Regions from separate parts of the Kitasatospora sp. NPDC032121 genome, predicted to be linked through region 2. Evidence: riboswitches for the same ligand, from Rfam matches in the RefSeq annotation. Region 2 holds a riboswitch; each other region holds the start of a gene.
What was found. A riboswitch is a leader RNA that binds a small molecule or an ion and turns the genes downstream of it on or off. The one in region 2 is predicted to bind cobalamin.
Positions count from the first base shown of each region.

Region 1 (4,410 bases), on a different contig from region 2:
TTCTTCGTCAACGGCGGTGGCCCCCTCTACACCGCCAGCAAGCACGCCTGCCTCGGCCTGATGCGCGAACTGGCCTACGAGCTCGCCCCCAAGGTCCGCGTCAACGGGGTCGCCTGCGGAGGCATGAACACCGACCTGCGCGGTCCGCAGTCCCTCGACCTCGCGGACCGCTCCATCTCGGCGTCCTTCGCGAAGCGGGGGCCCGGCACCCCGCCCCCGCCCATCCCGCTGCACGACTCCAGCACCGAACCGCGCGACTTCACCGGACCGTACGTCCTGCTGGCCGCGCGCGACCAGAGCGGCCCCATCACGGGCCAGGCGATCTCCGTCGACGGCGGGATCGGTGTCCGCGGGTTCGCCAGCGCCGCAGGCGGCGACCACCTCTGAGCTCAACGAGGAGCCCACCGTGACCACGCCACACCCCCACAACTCCGGCATCGCGGTCGACCTGAACCCCGCCGCGGCCGTCGCCCGCAACGCCCGGTACCACGCGGACACCGTCGTCGTCGACTACCCGGGCGGCGACCTGACGTATCGTCAACTCGATGACAAGGCCGCGCGACTGGCCACCGTCCTGGCCGAGGGCGGGGTCCGCGACGGCGACCGCGTCGGCTACCTCGGGCTGAACAGCGCGGCCTTCTTCGTCACCATGCTGGCCGCCTTCCGCCTCGGCGCGCTGTTCGTCCCGGTGAACTTCCGCTTCGCCGACCCCGAACTCGCCGGGGTGCTGCGCAGCAGCGGCGCCACCGCCGTCGTCTGCGAGGAGGGCCACCGGGCCTGCGTGGACCGGGTCCGCGACGGGACGGACCTGCACCGCTTCCTGCTCGTCGACGACGACCCCGAGGCGCCGGCCGGTCCGGCGCGGGGCTGGGAGCCGTGGTCCCCCCTCCTCGCGGCGGCCGAGCCCACCCCCACCGTCGCGGTGAAGCGGGCCGACGACCCGGCCATCCTGATGTTCACCTCAGGCACCACCGGAACCCCCAAGGGCGTCGTCCTGACCCACGGCAACGTGTGGTGGAACTCGGTCAACGTGGAACTGCGCCTGGACACCAGGCGCGGCGACACCACCTACGCGGCGGCGCCGCTGTTCCACATCGGAGCGCTGAACAGCTTCGCGCTGCGCACGCTCACCCGGGGCGGCACCGTGGTGGTGCGCCGGACGTTCGATCCCGAGCAGTGCGCCGACGACCTGGTGCGGCTGGGGGTCAACTCGATGTTCGGCGTGCCGCAGATGTTCGCCGCCCTGGGCCGGGTGCCGGGCCTCTTCGAACGGGACCTCGGCCGACTGAGGGCGGTCGTGGTCGCGGGCGCCCCCGTCCCGCCCTCGCTGGTCCAGCAGTACGCCGAGCGCGGCCTGCTGCTCCAGCAGGCGTGGGGCCTGACCGAGACCGCGCCGTTCGCCACCCACCTCCCGTCGGAACTCACCCTCGACAAGATCGGCTCGGCCGGCGTCCCCATGCCGTACACCCAGGTGCGGGTGGTCGACGCCGTCACCAAGCGGCCGGTGGAGACGGGCCGTCGGGGCGAGATCGTCGTCCGCGGCCCGAACGTGGCCGCCGGCTACTGGAACAACCCCGAGGCGACCGCCGAGGCGTACGACGAGGAGGGCTGGTTCCACTCCGGGGACATCGGCTACCTGGACGAGGACGGCTGCCTGTACGTCGTCGACCGCCTCAAGGACATGATCATCAGTGGCGGGGAGAACGTGTACCCGGCCGAGGTCGAACAGGCCCTCGCCGGCATGCCGGGTGTCCTGGACGTCGCCGTCGTCGGCTTCCCCGACCCGCAGTGGGGTGAGACCGTCGTCGCCGTGGTCTCGGTGGCCGAGGGGACCGGCATCACCCTCGACGACGTGCGCGACCACGCGGCCCGGCACCTGGCCCGGTACAAGCTGCCGCGCCGCCTCAAGGTCGTCGAGACCGTGCCCCGCAACGGCTCCGGCAAGCTCAACAAGCCGGTCATCCGGCAACTCGCGGCCGAGGAGGAGTGACGTGCTCCCCGTGCCACCGCTGCCGAACGTGAGCCTCGCCCCGGGCTTGCGGACCGAGACGCGCCGGAGCACCCGCCACGCCCTCGACCTGCGGGTGACGGGCGGCATCGAGGTCCGCTTGGAACGGTGCGCGGCCGGCCGGCTGCGCGACGCCTACCCGGTGGGGCTGCGCGACCTGGAGATCCGGGTGGACGCCTGCGCCGACGAGGCCCTGCCCGCTCTGCTGACGGCCTTCGCCGACGCGCTCGCGGCGGCGGACCCCGGGTGCCGGCGGGTGGTCTTCGCGGCGCCCGCCGACGACCGGACGCGTCTCGCGGCGGCGGCGGAAGCGGGCTTCCGGCACGTCGTGGACATCGACCTGGTCAGCGGCGAGTACGGCCTGCTGACCAGGGAGCCGGAGTGGGCGACCCGGATCGACTCCGCCCTCGACCGGGTCCCCGGGGCCTGAGGGGGCCCCTTGCGCCGCCCGTCCCCGGCCGGAGGCCCAGCCTCCGGCCGGGGACGGGCCCGTCGGCCCGGTGGGGCCGGACGGTGATCCGCGCGAAAGGCCCCCGCGACCCCTGGACTTACTAGGACGTCCAACTATATGGTCGATGACAGGTCCGCGGTGTCAGGGAAGCCGGTGTGAGTCCGGCACGGTCCCGCCACTGTGACCGGGGAGTTCGTCCTCGCGAGGGACGGCCACTGGCAGCCAGCCGGGAAGGCCTGAGGGCGTGCGGTGATCCGGGAGTCAGGATACCGGCCGCGGGTGATCCGTGTTTTCCACGAGGATGGAGACGACACGCATGACTCCGGGCTGCTCCCGTTCCGCTGCTCCTGGCTGTCCTGTGCCGACGACTGCCGGGGCCCACTCGCTCTGACAGCTCGTCATGCCACCGCCACCGTGACGTCGCGGGGCCGCATCACCGTGCGCCCGCCCGTCGGCGGCGGCCTCCATTCCTCCTCTCCCCGACCCTGTCGAGAGTAGGAACCGATGGTCCGTGAACTGACCCACTTCGTCGGCGGCAAGCGCGTCGCCGGGACGTCCGGCCGCTTCGGCGACGTGTACGACCCCAACACCGGCCGGGTGCAGGCCCGGGTGCCGCTGGCCGACCGCGCCGAGGTCGAGGCGGTGATCGCCGACTCCGCGCAGGCCCAGCCCGCGTGGGCGGCGTGGAACCCGCAGCGGCGGGCGCGGGTGCTGCTGCGATTCCTGCAACTGGTCGAGCAGGAGAGGGAGGAACTGGCCCGGCTGCTGTCCGCCGAGCACGGCAAGACCGTCGCGGACGCCCACGGCGACATCCAACGCGGCCTGGAGGTCGTGGAGTTCGCCGCCGGGATCCCGCACCTGCTGAAGGGCGAGTTCAGCGACAACGCCGGCACCGGCATCGACGTCTACTCGATGCGCCAGCCGCTCGGTGTCGTCGCCGGCATCACGCCGTTCAACTTCCCCGCGATGATCCCGCTGTGGAAGGCCGCACCCGCGCTGGCCTGCGGCAACGCCTTCGTCCTCAAGCCCTCCGAGCGCGACCCCTCGGTGCCGCTGCGGCTGGCCGAGCTGTTCCTGGAGGCCGGGCTGCCACCCGGCGTGCTCAACGTGGTCAACGGCGGCAAGGAGGCCGTGGACACCCTGCTGGAGGACCCGCGGGTCGAGGCGCTCGGTTTCGTCGGCTCCACGCCGATCGCCCAGTACGTGTACGCGACCGCCGCCGCGCACGGGAAGCGGGCGCAGTGCTTCGGCGGCGCCAAGAACCACATGATCGTGATGCCGGACGCCGACCTCGACCAGGCCGCCGACGCGCTGGTCGGTGCCGGCTACGGCTCGGCCGGAGAACGCTGCATGGCGATCTCGGTCGCCGTCCCGGTGGGTGAGGAGACCGCGGACGCCCTGGTGGCCAAGCTGGTCGAGCGGATCGCCGCGCTGAAGGTCGGCCGCTCGGACGACCAGGCGGCGGACTTCGGCCCGCTGGTGGGCCGCGACGCGCTGGACCGCGTCCGCGGCCACCTGGACCTCGGCGTCCGGGAGGGCGCCGAACTCGTCGTGGACGGAAGGGACTTCCGCCTCCCCGGCCACGAGGACGGCTACTTCCTCGGCGCCTCGCTGTTCGACCGGGTCACCCCGGACATGCGGATCTACCAGGAGGAGATCTTCGGCCCGGTGCTCACCGTCGTCCGCGCCGCCGACTACGAGGAGGCGCTGCGGCTGCCCAGCGAGCACGAGTACGGCAACGGCGTGGCCATCTACACCCGGGACGGCGACACCGCCCGCGACTTCACCCGCCGGGTGAACACCGGCATGGTCGGCGTCAACGTGCCCATCCCGGTCCCGATCGCCTACCACACCTTCGGCGGTTGGAAGCGCTCCGCCTTCGGCGACCTCAACCAGCACGGGCCGGACTCGATCCGCTTCTACACCCGCACCCGCACCGTCACCTCGCGCT
Region 1 covers NZ_JBVILX010000012.1:23,010-27,419, forward strand. Annotated here, with positions in the region: gene ACZ5OX_RS26345 (SDR family NAD(P)-dependent oxidoreductase) at 1-387, shown strand, start outside; gene ACZ5OX_RS26350 (acyl-CoA synthetase) at 407-1,990, shown strand; gene ACZ5OX_RS26355 (hypothetical protein) at 1,992-2,438, shown strand; cobalamin riboswitch at 2,561-2,751, shown strand; gene ACZ5OX_RS26360 (CoA-acylating methylmalonate-semialdehyde dehydrogenase) at 2,964-4,410, shown strand, end outside.
Region 1: it holds a riboswitch for cobalamin, as region 2 does, so the genes downstream of both, ACZ5OX_RS26360 (CoA-acylating methylmalonate-semialdehyde dehydrogenase) here and ACZ5OX_RS15060 (ribonucleoside-diphosphate reductase subunit alpha) in region 2, are expected to answer to the same signal.

Region 2 (4,410 bases):
CCTCCACCGTCCAGGTGTTCTTGATGGCGTCCCGGTACCGGTCGTAGAACGACGGGTAGCGCATCGGGCGCAGGGTCAGCTCGAAGCCGGGGTCGAGCAGCATCTTGCGGTCTTCGGGGGTGCTCACTGGCAGGCCTCGCAGGACTCGGGGTTCTCCAGGGAGCAGGCGATGGCGGCTTCCTGCTCCGGGGTGAGGGAGGGGGTGTTCACGGGCACCGGCGCGGCGGCCCGGGCGGTGCCGGACGCGGCCTGGGCGATACGGGTGGCCGGGCGCGAACGCAGGTAGTAGGTGGTCTTCAGACCGACCTTCCACGCGTAGGCGTACATCGAGCTGAGCTTGCCGATGGTCGGCGCCGCCATGAACAGGTTCAGGGACTGGCTCTGGTCCAGGTACGGCATGCGGGCCGCGGCCAGGTCGATCAGGGCGCGCTGCGGCAGCTCCCAGGCCGTGCGGTACAGCGACCGCACCTCGGCCGGCAGCCAGTTCAGCTCCTGGACGGACCCGTTGGCGTCGCGCAGGGCGTCGCGGGTCTGCTGGTCCCAGACACCGAGCTCCTTGAGCTCGCGCACCAGGTACGGGTTGACCTGGAGGAACTCGCCGGACAGCGTCTCGCGCTTGAACAGGTTGGACACCTGCGGCTCGATGCACTCGTACACGCCGGCGATGGAGGCGATGGTCGCGGTCGGCGCGATGGCCAGCAGCAGCGAGTTGCGCAGGCCGGTCTCGGCGATCCGGGCGCGCAGCGCCGTCCAGCGGTCGGCCCACTGCGGGGCGGCCGTCGGGAAGTGGTCGATGTGCAGCTCGCCGCGGGCGGCGCGGGTCTCGCCGTACGCCTCGTGGCGGCCGAGCTGCTCGGCCAGGTCGGCGGAGCGCTCGTAGGCGGTGAGCATGATGCGCTCGGCGATGAGGGTGGAGAGGGCCTTGGCCTCGGCCGAGTCGAAGTCGATCCGCAGCTTGAAGAAGACGTCCTGGAGGCCCATCACGCCGAGGCCGACCGGGCGCCAGCGGGAGTTGGACGTCCCGGCCTCGGTGGTCGGGTAGAAGTTGATGTCCACCACGCGGTCGAGGAAGGTGACGGCGGTGCGCACGGTGGCGTCCAGCCGCTCCCAGTCCATCGCGCCGATCAGGTCGTCGGCCGAGGCGCCGGCGGCGACGTGGGCGCCCAGGTTGACCGAGCCCAGGTTGCAGACGGCGGTCTCGGAGTCGTCCGTGACCTCCAGGATCTCGGTGCACAGGTTGGAGGAGTGCACCGTGCGGCCCGGCAGGGCGGTCTGGTTGGCGGCGCGGTTGGAGGCGTCCTTGAAGGTCATCCAGCCGTTGCCGGTCTGCGCCAGGGTGCGCATCATGCGGGCGTACAGGGTCTGCGCCGGGATGGTGCGGACGGCCTTGCCGGCCTGCTCGGCCTTGCGGTAGGCCTCGTCGAAGTCGGCGCCCCACAGGTCGACCAGCTCCGGCACGTCGGCCGGGGAGAACAGCGACCAGTCCTCGTTGGCGTTGACCCGGCGCATGAACTCGTCCGGGATCCAGTGCGCCAGGTTGAGGTTGTGGGTGCGGCGGGCCTCTTCGCCGGTGTTGTCGCGGAGCTCCAGGAACTCCTCGATGTCGGCGTGCCAGGTCTCCAGGTAGACGCAGGCCGCGCCCTTGCGGCGGCCGCCCTGGTTGACGGCGGCGACGGAGGAGTCGAGGGTGCGCAGGAACGGCACGATGCCGTTGGACTTGCCGTTGGTGCCGCGGATCAGGCTGCCGCGCGAGCGGATGCGCGAGTAGGACAGGCCGATGCCGCCGGCGTGCTTGGAGAGGCGGGCGATCTGCGCGTAGCGGTTGTAGATCGAGTCCAGGTTGTCCAGCGGCGAGTCGAGCAGGTAGCAGCTCGACATCTGCGGGTGCCGGGTGCCGGAGTTGAAGAGCGTCGGCGAGGAGGTCAGGTACTCCAGGCGGCTCATCAGGCCGTACAGCTCGGCCACCTCGCGGACCGACTGCTCGCTGTCGCCGACCGCCAGGCCACAGGCGACGCGGAGCAGGAAGTGCTGCGGGGTCTCGATCACCTTGCGGGTGATCGGGTGGCGCAGCAGGTAGCGGGACTGCACGGTGCGCAGGCCGAAGTACTCGAAGCGGTCGTCGCCGGTGGTGTCGATCAGCGCGTCCAGGGCGGCGGCGTGCTTGGCGACGAAGTCCGCGGTGGTGTCGCCGATCAGGCCCTCGGTGTGGCCGACGGCGATCGAGGCGGAGAAGGACACCGAGCCCTGGCTATTCGCCTCGTCGACGATCTCCAGGGCGAGCAGGCGGGCGGCCAGCTTCGAGTACTGGGGGTCCTCGGCGATCATCGATGCGGCGGCGTCCACGGCCAGCCCGCGCAGCTCGGCGAAGTCCGAGCCGGCGTGGCGGCCGCGCAGCGCGGCGGCGGCGACGTGGCCGGGGTCGACCTCGGTGAGGTCGGTGCTGCGGTCGGTGAGCAGCCGCAGCAGGGCGCCGCCGGGGTCGGAGACCGTCGGGTCGGTGAAGGCGGTACCGGTGCCCTGGGCGGGCAGGGTGGCTGAGGCGGCGGTGGTCAAGGCGCTCTCTCCTGGCGGCGATCGGCGGCGGTGATCGGGGGCCACCGGGCCGATCGGGGCAGGGGAGCACGGCACGAACGCAGACGGCGTCGCGCGACGGTGACTCCCCGGCCCGCCCGCGAGGCCCGGAGGGGTACTGCTCGTGTCGGCGCGGCCTCTGCGGGAGGGCCGTGGCGCACGCTGTCGGCAGGTCATCGGACTCGCGGGTACGGCTGCTGGAGCCGCCCGCACACCGCTGCGGGGCAGTCCCGGATTCGCACCGGGTTCCCCTGCATCGACAGCAGAAGCGAGCATACATGTAGTGGTGTCTCCCTGAAGCGACCCCAGATGTAGTGCGGCGCCGCGTGTCGGGGCGATGACCGGTGGTACCGGAAACGTGGCCCAGGATGGCCCTGCGAGGCCCCGGAACCGGGCCGGGGGCGTCCTGGTTTCGATACGGAATGGTCACCGGGAGGATCGGCCGACACGAGGATGCCCTACGATCTGGGCGCATGAGCGACGGAACTGGCGTACCTGGGCAGGGGCCGCAGGGAACGCCTCCCGCCGGGCCGGGGGGCGCACAGAGTCAGCAGCCGGTGGTACCTGGTCCGGTACCGCCGCCGAGCGGGGGTTTCGGGCCGCCGCCGGCCTCGTACGGGCCGGTCGTGCCGGCGGCGCAGCCGGTCGCGCAGCCCATCCCGCCGGTGCCGCAGCCGGTCGCGCCCGCGCCGCAGCCGGCTCCGCCGGTCGGGCAGCCGCCGCACGCCCAGCCGCAGCCCGTCGCGCCGCCGCCCTTCGCGCAGCAGCAGCCGCAGCCCCAGCCCCAGCCGGCCCCCCAGCCGCAGCCCCAGTGGCACCTCCAGCAGCAGCCCCAGCAGCCGGTCCCGCCGCAGCGGGCCGAGCCGGACTGGGACGCGCTGGCGGACCGCAACGAGGCCGAGGGCAAGCGCCGTCGCCGGATGAGGGTCATCGGCGTGGTGGCCGCGGTCGCCGTGGTGGGCGGCCTGGTCGCCGGCGGTGTGGTGCTGTTCAAGGGCAAGAAGGACGACGGCTCCCCGACGGCCGTCAAGAGCACCCAGCCGGTCGCGCCTCCGAGTACGTCCGGCACGCCGGGCGGCCAGCCGGACGACCCGTCCAAGCCGATCTGGGAGGCCGCCACCGACCCGGCGCCGCAGGACGCGGGAGCGCTGTTCTCCGCGCTCCAGGTGACGATCAACGGCGCCACCTGGAACCGGACCGTCGTGGCGCTGGACTCGCCCTGCTGGGACGGGAACTCCACGACCGGCGGGCTGGGCAAGGTGCTCGGCGACCAGGGGTGCCAGCAGGTGCTCCGGGCGACGTACGTCTCCGGTGAGAGCGCGGTCACCGTCGGGGTGGCGGTCTTCGACCACAAGCTCCAGGCCGAGACCGCGCTGAAGAACTTCACCGGGCAGCTCAAGGGCGCGCCGGCGGCCGGGGCGCCGGCCTTCTGCGCCGGCGCCGGCTGCACCGGCACCCACAACAGCCTGGGCCGGTACGGCTACTTCACGGTCGAGGGCTCGGCGAAGGGCGGCAACGCCCCGGACGCCACGGCGACCGCGGCGGCCTCCGGGTTCGCGGAGCACGTGAAGGGGCAGTTGCTCAAGCGCGCCAAGGCCGCGTCCTCGGCCGCGCCCGGAGTCCAGGGCACCGCTCCGGCCTCGGCGGGCTGATCCGCCGGGGCGTCCCGCGGGCGGGCACGGCGGGCTGATCCGCCGTGACACCCCGGCCCCCGGCCGACCGTTCGCGCAGGCCGGGGGAGTGTGGCAGGCTCTCGGGACAGTCATGTCGTACGCGTTTCCGGTTGCGTCCGTGGGGGGCGGCGCCGGCGAGCAACCGGAGGAGCGGTCAGTGGCCCTG
Region 2 covers NZ_JBVILX010000004.1:243,004-247,413, reverse strand. Annotated here, with positions in the region: gene ACZ5OX_RS15065 (ribonucleotide-diphosphate reductase subunit beta) at 1-103, opposite strand, end outside; gene ACZ5OX_RS15060 (ribonucleoside-diphosphate reductase subunit alpha) at 124-2,529, opposite strand; cobalamin riboswitch at 2,722-2,847, opposite strand; gene ACZ5OX_RS15055 (hypothetical protein) at 3,198-4,223, shown strand; gene ACZ5OX_RS15050 (glycoside hydrolase family 26 protein) at 4,402-4,410, shown strand, end outside.

Region 3 (4,410 bases), on a different contig from region 2:
CCGGTCAGCTCGCGCAGCATGTCCAGTCCGGGTGCCAGCAGGCGCGCGTCGCCGCGGAACTTGTTGACGAACCAGCCCGCCACGTGCCGCTGGTCCTCCGCCGACAGCAGCGCCAGCGTCCCGTACATCGCCGCGAAGACCCCGCCCCGGTCGATGTCCCCGACCACCACCACCGGCAGGGCGGCGGCCGTGGCCAGGCCCATGTTGGCGATGTCGCGGTCGCGCAGGTTGATCTCGGCGGGCGAGCCCGCGCCCTCGCAGACCACCACGTCGTAGCGGCGGCGCAGGTCGGCCAGGCACTCCAGGGAGCGCTCCAGCAGGACGGGCTTGCGCTCGCGGTAGTCCAGCGCGCCCACCTCGGCCACCGGCCTGCCGAGCAGCACCACCTGGCTGCGGCCGTCCGCGCCCGGCTTGAGCAGCACCGGGTTCATCGCCGCCTCCGGCTCCACCCGGGCGGCCTGTGCCTGCATCGCCTGGGCGCGGCCGATCTCGGCGCCGTCGGAGGTGACGAAGGAGTTCAGCGACATGTTCTGCGCCTTGAACGGCGCGACCCGCACGCCCTGGCGGGCGAGCCAACGGCAGATCCCGGCCGTCACCACGCTCTTGCCCGCGTCCGAGGTCGTCCCCGCGACCAGCAGTGCGTTGCTCATCCCCGTCCCCTCATCCTCGGCAGCAGTCGCTTCGCCGGCACCCGTTCCGTCAGCACCCGTTGCGTCAGCGCACGTTTCGCCAGCACCCGTTTCGCCAGCATCCGCAGCAGGACGTGCCCCGCGACCGTCGTACCCAGCGCCAGCGCGCCCACCCGCCGGGAGAGCGCGCAGGCCCGCTCGATGTCGTCCACCGTCACCGGCCGCAGCTCCGCGCCCAGGACCGGCCGGTTCTCCACGCGCTCGCCGTACCGCAGCGTCCCGCCCAACCGGACGCCCACCGCGCCGGCGAACGCCGACTCGGCCTGGCCCGCGTTCGGGCTCGGGTGCGCGGAGCCGTCGCGCCGCCAGACCCGCCAGGCCGTCCGCGGTTCGGGCGCGGCGGCCACCGTCAGCAGGGCCGTCAGCCGGGCGCCCGGCCAGCCCGCCAGGTCGTCCAGCCGGGCCGAGGCCCAGCCGAACCGGGCGTAGCGCGGCGAGCGGTGGCCCACCATGGCGTCCAGGGTGTTCACGGCGCGGAAGGCGAGCAGGCCGGGCGTGCCGGCCAGGGCGCCCCAGGTCAGCGCGTTGACCACGGCGTCGGCGGTGTTCTCCGCCACCGACTCGACCACCGCCCGGGCGATCTGCTGCCCGTCCAGCGCGCTCGGATCCCGCCCGCACAGGTGCGGCAGCCGTTCCCGCGCGGCCGTGAGGTCGCCCGCCGCCAGCGAGCGGCCGATGGTGCGCGCCTCCCGGGTCAGCGAGGTGCCGCCGAGCACCGTCCAGGTCGCGGCCGCCGCCAGCGCCGCCCGGCCCAGCGGGCGCCGGCCCACCGTACGGTCCAGGGCGAGCGCGCCCGCCGCGACCGCGCCCACGCACAGCGCCGTGTACCCGGCCCCGGCGGCGCGGCCGTCGCGCCACAGCCGCCGCTCCAGCCGGGTCGCGGCGCTGCCGAAGACGGCCACCGGGTGGCCCCGGCGGGGGTCGGCGAAGCGGGCGTCGGCGGCGTAGCCCGCGGCGGCGCCGAGCGCGAACGCGGCGGCGCGGGTCAGCGGGCGGCGCACGGAAGGGGAAGGCGCGGGCGGGATCATCGGTCGCACGGCGGAAGGCAGCTCGGGGTCGGGCAGGGCGGGGCAGCCTGCATCGCGTGCGTGTCCTCACTCAGGGTCCGCGCCCTGGATCGACGTGACGGCGGCGAGAGTCTCCTGGCTTCCGGGTCGAACGCACCCTCGGAGCCTTCCAGCGGCCGTCGACGGCCCGCCGTGGCGATGTTCCGAGCGTGCTCCCCGGTGACAGTGGCGGGACCGCGCCGGACTTCCACCGGCTTCCTCTCCATGCCTCCGTTTGGCCCCAGGATCCCATCACGGGCCCGAACCGGGAGTCAACCGAGGTCACGGAGGGGTTGGTCACACCCGGACGCCGCTGACGCCCCGTGGGACCGGCCGGCGCGGCGGGCCGAGGACGGGGCCTGCCGCTGCCCTCGTCCTCGTCCTCGGCCTTCGTCTTTCCGCCGGCCCGCCGTCCTCGCCACCCGTCTGTGGCGCCACCTCGGCAGAGCCAGGGCCGCCGGCTCCTCGGCAGGGCCGGTCCGCCGCCCGGGTGACCCGGACGGCCCAGCCCGGTGGCCGGGCGGGCGGGGCGCCGGTGAACTGGTGTCCGAACACCGTCCGGTCCGTGAGGCACGAGAGCGGGGAACGAAATGCGTTGGGGAACCGCAGCCGTCGTGGCGGCCGCCGCGGTCGGGGCCGCCGTGCTGGTGATCGGCCGTCGGGCATCCGAGCGGATGGTCCGTCCGGTGACCACTGTTCAGGAGTCCGCTCCGGTCGTGGTCCTCGGCCTCGCCCCCGGGCGGGTCACCTTCACCCGCGGCCCCGGGAGCCTGCGCCCCGGCCGCTGGGCGGTCGAGTGGGCGGACGGCGGTCACGCGGTCGTCGAGGAGGTCCTGCACAGTGACGAGCAGGAGGTCACCCGCCGGCTGGTCCGCGCCGACCGGGGCACCCTCACCCCCGGCACCGAGGTCCGCTTCACCCCGCGGGTCCACCTCGGCGACCCCACCGAGGCGCTCGGCCTCGCCTTCGCCGACACCGCCGTCGACGGCGAGCTCGGCGCCCTTCCCGCCTGGCAGCTCGACGGCAAACGCGGCACCTGGGTGATCCTGGTGCACGGCCCCGAGGCCGACCGTCGGCAGACCCTCCCCGTGCTCCCCGTCCTCGACCGGCTCGGCCTGCCCGCCCTCGCCGTCACCTACCGCGGCGACCGGGGCGCCCCCGCCTCCCCGGACGGGCTCAGCCACTTCGGCGAGACCGAGTGGCGCGACGTCGAGGCGGCGATACGGCTGGCGCTGCACAGCGGCGCCGGCAACGTGATCCTCTACGGCTGGTCCCTCGGTGCGACCATGGTCCTCCACACGGCGGCCCGCTCCGCCTGGTCGCACGCCGTCCGGGGCCTGGTCCTCGACTCACCCGTGCTCGACCTCCCGGCCTCAGCCCGCCGGGACGCCGCCCGCTCCGGCTTCCCGGGCGTCGCGGCGGAGCTCGGCGCCCTCGCCGCCGAGGGCCGGACCGGCGTCGACCTCGCCGACTTCGGCCGCATCGCCGAGGGTGCCGACCTGCGGGTGCCCACCCTCCTCCTGCACAGCCCCGAGGACCGGATCGCCCCCTTCGGCGCCGTCCAGAAGCTGGCCGCCGCCCGCCGCGACGTGGTCAGCCTCCAGGCCTTCCCCGGCGCCGACCACGCGACCCTCTGGAACAGCGCCCCCGAGCGCTATGCCGAGCTCCTCCGCCGGTGGCTCACTCCGCTGCTCTAGCCGCCCTCCGCGCGAGCCCTTCCGCTCGAGCCGTTCCGCGCGAGCCGTTCCGTGCGAGCCTTTCCGCGCGAGCCGTTCCGTGCGAGCCTTTCCGCGCGAGTCCTGCCGTACGAGCCGTTCCGCGTGAGCCCCCCTCTCCGCGCGGGGCGCTTTCGGCCGGGTCCCGTCGGTTTTTCCGCTCGGCTTCCCCCCGTCTACGAATGAACGTTTCTCCCATTACGTCGAGCGCGCACGAGAAGTCGGCCCGTCCGACTTCTCGTGCAGCACGATCCCCCCGCCCCCGCCCGCCATCCGTCCGGATTCGGGCTGGACAGCCCGGCCGGAAGTCGGGGGAGGGGATTGCCCGTGCGAAATCCGGCGCGTCGTCAGGGGCAATAGTTGGCCCGATCCCTTACCCCCCACCCGTACGCACGGTGACCGGTCGAGTATTCCCGGCAACCGATGCGCCCGGGATGGCATGGGCAGGCCATACGTTTCCGGCCAGGCGGTTTGCCGCTGTTGCCCGATCTTGCGGAGGTGCCGCCGCCGCTCGCCCGGTCGTACGGACAACCGGATGTGACAGAAGGCCGGTACAAGGGGAAGACTGCTCGACGTGACGTCTCGGAACCCGCGCGACCGTGATGCCCCGCTCCCGCCGACGATCGGTACCGGTGCGACGGTGACCCGTCTCCCCGGAACGGCCCAACGGCCCGCCGGTGGCAGGCCGGGCGGGGCGGGTGTCCCCCGTAACGGAGTACCCCGGCGACGGGGGCCGGCTCCGGCTCCCGGGCGGGGTCGGGTTCCCGTGCCGGAGGGCTTCCCGGCACCCGCCGAGCTGGCGCCGCTGGCCCGCCGGATGCTGGTGGACGCCGTCCGGGTCGCCCGCTGGGCCGGCGAGCTGGCCGAGGTCGACAAGCGCGGCGAGCTGCTTCCCGAGGACGCCCGTGCGGCGGGCCGGGCGCTGGCCATGACGGTCGGCGCCGCCGCCAAGGCATGGGG
Region 3 covers NZ_JBVILX010000008.1:277,478-281,887, forward strand. Annotated here, with positions in the region: gene ACZ5OX_RS22250 (cobyric acid synthase) at 1-650, opposite strand, end outside; gene ACZ5OX_RS22255 (cobalamin biosynthesis protein) at 647-1,717, opposite strand; cobalamin riboswitch at 1,825-1,957, opposite strand; gene ACZ5OX_RS22260 (alpha/beta hydrolase) at 2,422-3,432, shown strand; gene ACZ5OX_RS22265 (hypothetical protein) at 4,217-4,410, shown strand, end outside.
Region 3: it holds a riboswitch for cobalamin, as region 2 does, so the genes downstream of both, ACZ5OX_RS22255 (cobalamin biosynthesis protein) here and ACZ5OX_RS15060 (ribonucleoside-diphosphate reductase subunit alpha) in region 2, are expected to answer to the same signal.

Region 4 (4,410 bases), on a different contig from region 2:
CGTAGCACATGTGGGTGTGGATCTGGGTGTCGGCCCGCACCCCGGAAGTGGCCAGCCGGAAGGCCTCGGTGGCCCAGTCCAGGTACGCCGGGCGGGCGGCGGCCCGCAGCGGGAGGGTCTCGCGCAGGGCCGGTTCGTCCACCTGGACCACGGCCGCGCCCGCCGCCTCCAGGTCGCCGACCTCGTCGCGCAGGGCGAGGGCGACCTGGCGGGCGGTGTCGGCGAGCGGCTGGTCGTCGCGGACGAAGGACCACGCGAGCATGGTGACCGGGCCGGTGAGCATGCCCTTGACCGGGCGGTCGGTCAGGCTCTGCGCGTAGCCGAACCAGTCGGTGGTCATCGGGTGCGGGCGGGAGATGTCCCCGGCCAGCACCGGCGGGCGTACGTACCGGGTGCCGTACGACTGGACCCAGCCGTGCCGGGTGGCGAGGTAGCCGGTGAGCTGCTCGGCGAAGTACTGGACCATGTCGTTGCGTTCGGGCTCGCCGTGCACCAGGACGTCCAGGCCGGCCTTCTCCTGGTAGGCGATGACCTCGCGGATCTCGGCCTCCATCCGCTCCCGGTAGGTGTTCGCGTCGATCCGACCAGCCGTCAGATCGGCGCGTGCGGTGCGCAGTTCGGTGGTCTGCGGGAAGGATCCGATGGTGGTGGTCGGCAGCAGCGGCAGGCCGAGCCGGGCGCGCTGGGCCTCGGCCCGCTGCGGGTAGGCCTGGGCCCGGCGGGTGTCGTCGGCGGTGACGGCGGCGGCCCGGGCGCGCACCGCCGGGTCGTGGGTGATCGGGGAGTTGGCGCGGGAGGCGAGGTCGGCTCGGTTGGCGGCGAGTTCGGCGGTGATCGCGCCGGTGCCCTCGCGCAGGCCGCGGGCGAGCAGCGCCGTCTCGGCGGCCTTCTGCTTGGCGAAGGCCAGCCAGCGGGCGATCTGCGGGTCCAACTCCCGTTCGGCGGCGGCGTCGAGCGGGACGTGCAGCAGGGAGCAGGACGGCGCGACGTCGACGATGCCGGCGAGGCCCAGCAGGGTCGCCAGGGTGGACAGCGACTTCTCCAGGTCGTTGATCCAGATGTTGCGCCCGTCGATCACCCCGGCGACCAGCCGCTTGCCGGGCAGGCCGCCGACGGCGGCGAGGTCCTCCAGGTTGGCGGCGGCCGGACCGGTGAAGTCCAGCGCCAGGCCCTCCACCGGGGCCTTGGCCAGCACCGGCAGCGCCTCGCCGAGCCGGTCGAAGTAGCTCGCGATCAGCAGCTTGGGCCGCTCGGTGAGGGCGCCGAGCTCGCGGTAGGCCCGGGCGGCGGCGTTCAGCTCGGCCGGGGTCCGGTCCTGGACCAGCGCGGGCTCGTCCAGCTGGACCCACTCGGCCCCCGCGGCCCCGAGCGCCGCGAGCAGCTCCGCGTAGACCGGCAGCAGCCGGTCCAGCAGGGTGATCGGCTGGAAGTCCTCGGCCACCCCGGGGGCCGGCTTGGCCAGCAGCAGGTAGGTCACCGGACCGACCAGCACCGGACGGGCGGTGTGGCCGAGCGCGAGGGCCTCCTCGAACTCGCCGACCGCCTTGGCCGGGTTCGCGGCGAACACCGTGTCCGGCCCCAACTCCGGCACCAGGTAGTGGTAGTTGGTGTCGAACCACTTGGTCATCTCCAGCGGCGCGACGTCCTGGTTGCCGCGCGCCATCGCGAAGTACCCGTCCAGCGGGTCGGCGTCGACCGCCTCCCGGTGCCGCGGCGGGATCGCGCCGACCGCCACGCTGGCGTCCAGCACGTGGTCGTAGAACGAGAAGTCACCGGTCGGGACCTCCCCGACCCCCGCCTCGGCGAGCTGGGCCCAGTTGGTCCGGCGCAGGTCGGCCGCGGTCGACAGCAGCGCCTCGGCCGTGACCACGCCCTTCCAGTAGCCCTCGATCGCCTTCTTCAGTTCACGGTCACGACCCTGCCGGGGGTAGCCGTACGCGGTGGCCACGGACGCCGCGGCTGCGGACTTCGCTGTCAAGGGACTCTCCTTCGCGAGCCTGAATCCTCAAGTGCACCGGTGGTGGCACGAGGACGCGAAGGGATGACGAACCGGACGGACACCCGCACCCGTGCACGGCTCCGCCTGGTATGGTCGCCGACCCGCCCACGAGGTCACCGGATGGCCGCACGCGAACGGTCGCGCACGGGCAGTGGCAGGTCTTCGGACTCGTGGGCACGCCCACCCGGCCGAAACCGGGGCGGACACCTACTGGCCGTCGCTTCCCAGACCCGTCCCGGGTCCAGTGCGTATGACGGCGGTCGTTCCCACTCACCGCTGCGGGGCAGTCCCGGACTGGCCAGTTGAAAGGCGTCACCGGGTTCCCTCTTACGACACCCCGCCTGGCGGACGGGGCGAACCAGCTGCGTCGCCAGCTTAGGGGCAGAAGGTCGCCGTCGAGGCGGAAATCTCGAAAGGCGTCCGTATCGTGGGACGTCGCCGCCGCGTACGGCTACTCGGCCGAAGGTCCGCGCAGCTTGTCGGGGCCGCCGTCCTCCGGGACCAGCTCGGGGACGGGGTGGGGCCGCCCCTGCGAGTCGATCGCCACGAAGACCAGCTCCGCCGTCGCCACCCGGGTCACCGGCCCGGCGAGGTTCCAACGCTCCGAGGTCACCTCCACCGACACGTCCATCGAGGTCCGCCCGACGCTGCCGACCCGGGCTCGGACGGTGAGGAGGTCTCCCGCCCGGACGGGCGCGAGGAACGACATCCCCCGGACGGAGACGGTGACCGCGGGAACACCGGCGTGCCGGCCCGCGGCCGCGGCGGCCGCGTCGTCGATCAGCTTCATCATCACGCCGCCGTGCACCGAACCGTAGAGGTTGGTGTCGTGGTCGCTCATGATGTGGGCGAGGGTGACCGCCGAGTCGGCCGGGGTGCGGGAGAGGACAGCGGGACTGGTCACAGCGACGGCCCGCCCGTCATGGCGCCGTGGGAATCGTGGTCGGCGTTCCGCTGCACGGAACTCTCCTTCGTGAGGTCGCGCACCTCGGGCACGCCGAGGAGCGGGCAGCCGTCCGTATACGGCCCACCCGCACCATCGGCCCGCCCTCGGGGTCGTGGTGGGCCGCGGGCCACCACGGCACGCGGGCAGCGGCAGGTCTTCGGACTCGTGGGCGCGCCCTCCCGGCCGAACCGGGACGGACACCCACCGGTCGTCGCTCCCCGGACCCGTTGCCGGGCCCGGCGCGCAGGACGGCGGTCGTTGCCGCTCGCCGCCGCGGGCGGTCCCGGACTCCCTCCGGGTTCCCTCGTGACGACACCCCGCCCGGCGGGCGGGGCGAACCAGCTGCCTCGCCAGCTTACGTCCATCCGCGCAGCTCACAGCCACCGCCCACCGCTTCGGCCGGCCATGCACGGCCCCCGGGCCCGTACGCCGGGGCGGACGGCAGAATGTCCCCCATGCGGCACATCTTCGTCATCGGCATCGGTGCGGGCGACCCGGACCACCTCACCCTGCAAGCGGTCAAGGCGATCGGTCGCACCGACGTCTTCTTCATCCTCGACAAGAGCGAGGAACGGCAGGACCTGATCGCGCTGCGCCGCCGGATGCTGGCCGAGCACGGACGGCCCGGGCACCGCGTGGTCGAGGTGCCGGACGCCGAGCGGGACCGCACGACCCCGGCGTACGCGGCCGCCGTGGACGACTGGCGCGTCCGCCGCGCCGACCTGGTCGAACAGCTGCTCGCCGAGCACCTCGGCCCGGGCGAGAGCGGCGCGTTCCTGGTCTGGGGCGACCCGGCCCTCTACGACAGCGTCATCGCCGTGGTGGACGACGTGTCCACCCGGGGCGGCGCGCCGTTCGAGTACCAGGTCATCCCGGGCATCAGTAGCGTCTCCGCGCTCGCCGCCCGGCACCGCACCACGCTGACCAGGGTCGGCCGCCCGGTGCAGATCACCACCGGCCGCCGCCTGGCCGAGGGCTTCCCCGAGGGGGTGGACGACGTGGTGGTGATGCTCGACGGCCGGGCCGCCTTCACCGAGATCGACCCCGAGGGGCTGGAGATCCACTACGGCGCCTACCTCGGCACCCCCGACGAGGTGCTCGACTCCGGGCCGCTCGCCGAGGCGGCCCCGCGGATCCGTGAACTGCGGGAGCGGGCCCGGGAGCGCAAGGGCTGGATCATGGACACCTACCTGCTCCGGCGCTCGGACGGCTGACGGCCCACGGCTGACGGCTCACGGCTCACGGCTCACGGCTCACGGCTCACGGCTGACCGCTTCTCGCTTCCCGCCGACCGGGTCAGACGGTGAGCCGACCGCGGCCTCAGTCCAGCAGCTTCGCCAGTACCCGGTCGAGCGCGCGCAGGTCCTCCGGCGGCAGTCCGAGCAGCGCGTCCGGCGGCGTGGTGAGGATCGCGGTGGCGAGCGCCGCCTTCGCCTCGCCCTCCTCGGTGAGGTGGACCAGCTTG
Region 4 covers NZ_JBVILX010000003.1:344,380-348,789, reverse strand. Annotated here, with positions in the region: gene metE (5-methyltetrahydropteroyltriglutamate--homocysteine S-methyltransferase) at 1-1,978, opposite strand, end outside; cobalamin riboswitch at 2,152-2,360, opposite strand; gene ACZ5OX_RS12515 (acyl-CoA thioesterase) at 2,451-2,903, opposite strand; gene cobF (precorrin-6A synthase (deacetylating)) at 3,401-4,159, shown strand; gene ACZ5OX_RS12505 (MarR family winged helix-turn-helix transcriptional regulator) at 4,266-4,410, opposite strand, start outside.
Region 4: it holds a riboswitch for cobalamin, as region 2 does, so the genes downstream of both, metE (5-methyltetrahydropteroyltriglutamate--homocysteine S-methyltransferase) here and ACZ5OX_RS15060 (ribonucleoside-diphosphate reductase subunit alpha) in region 2, are expected to answer to the same signal.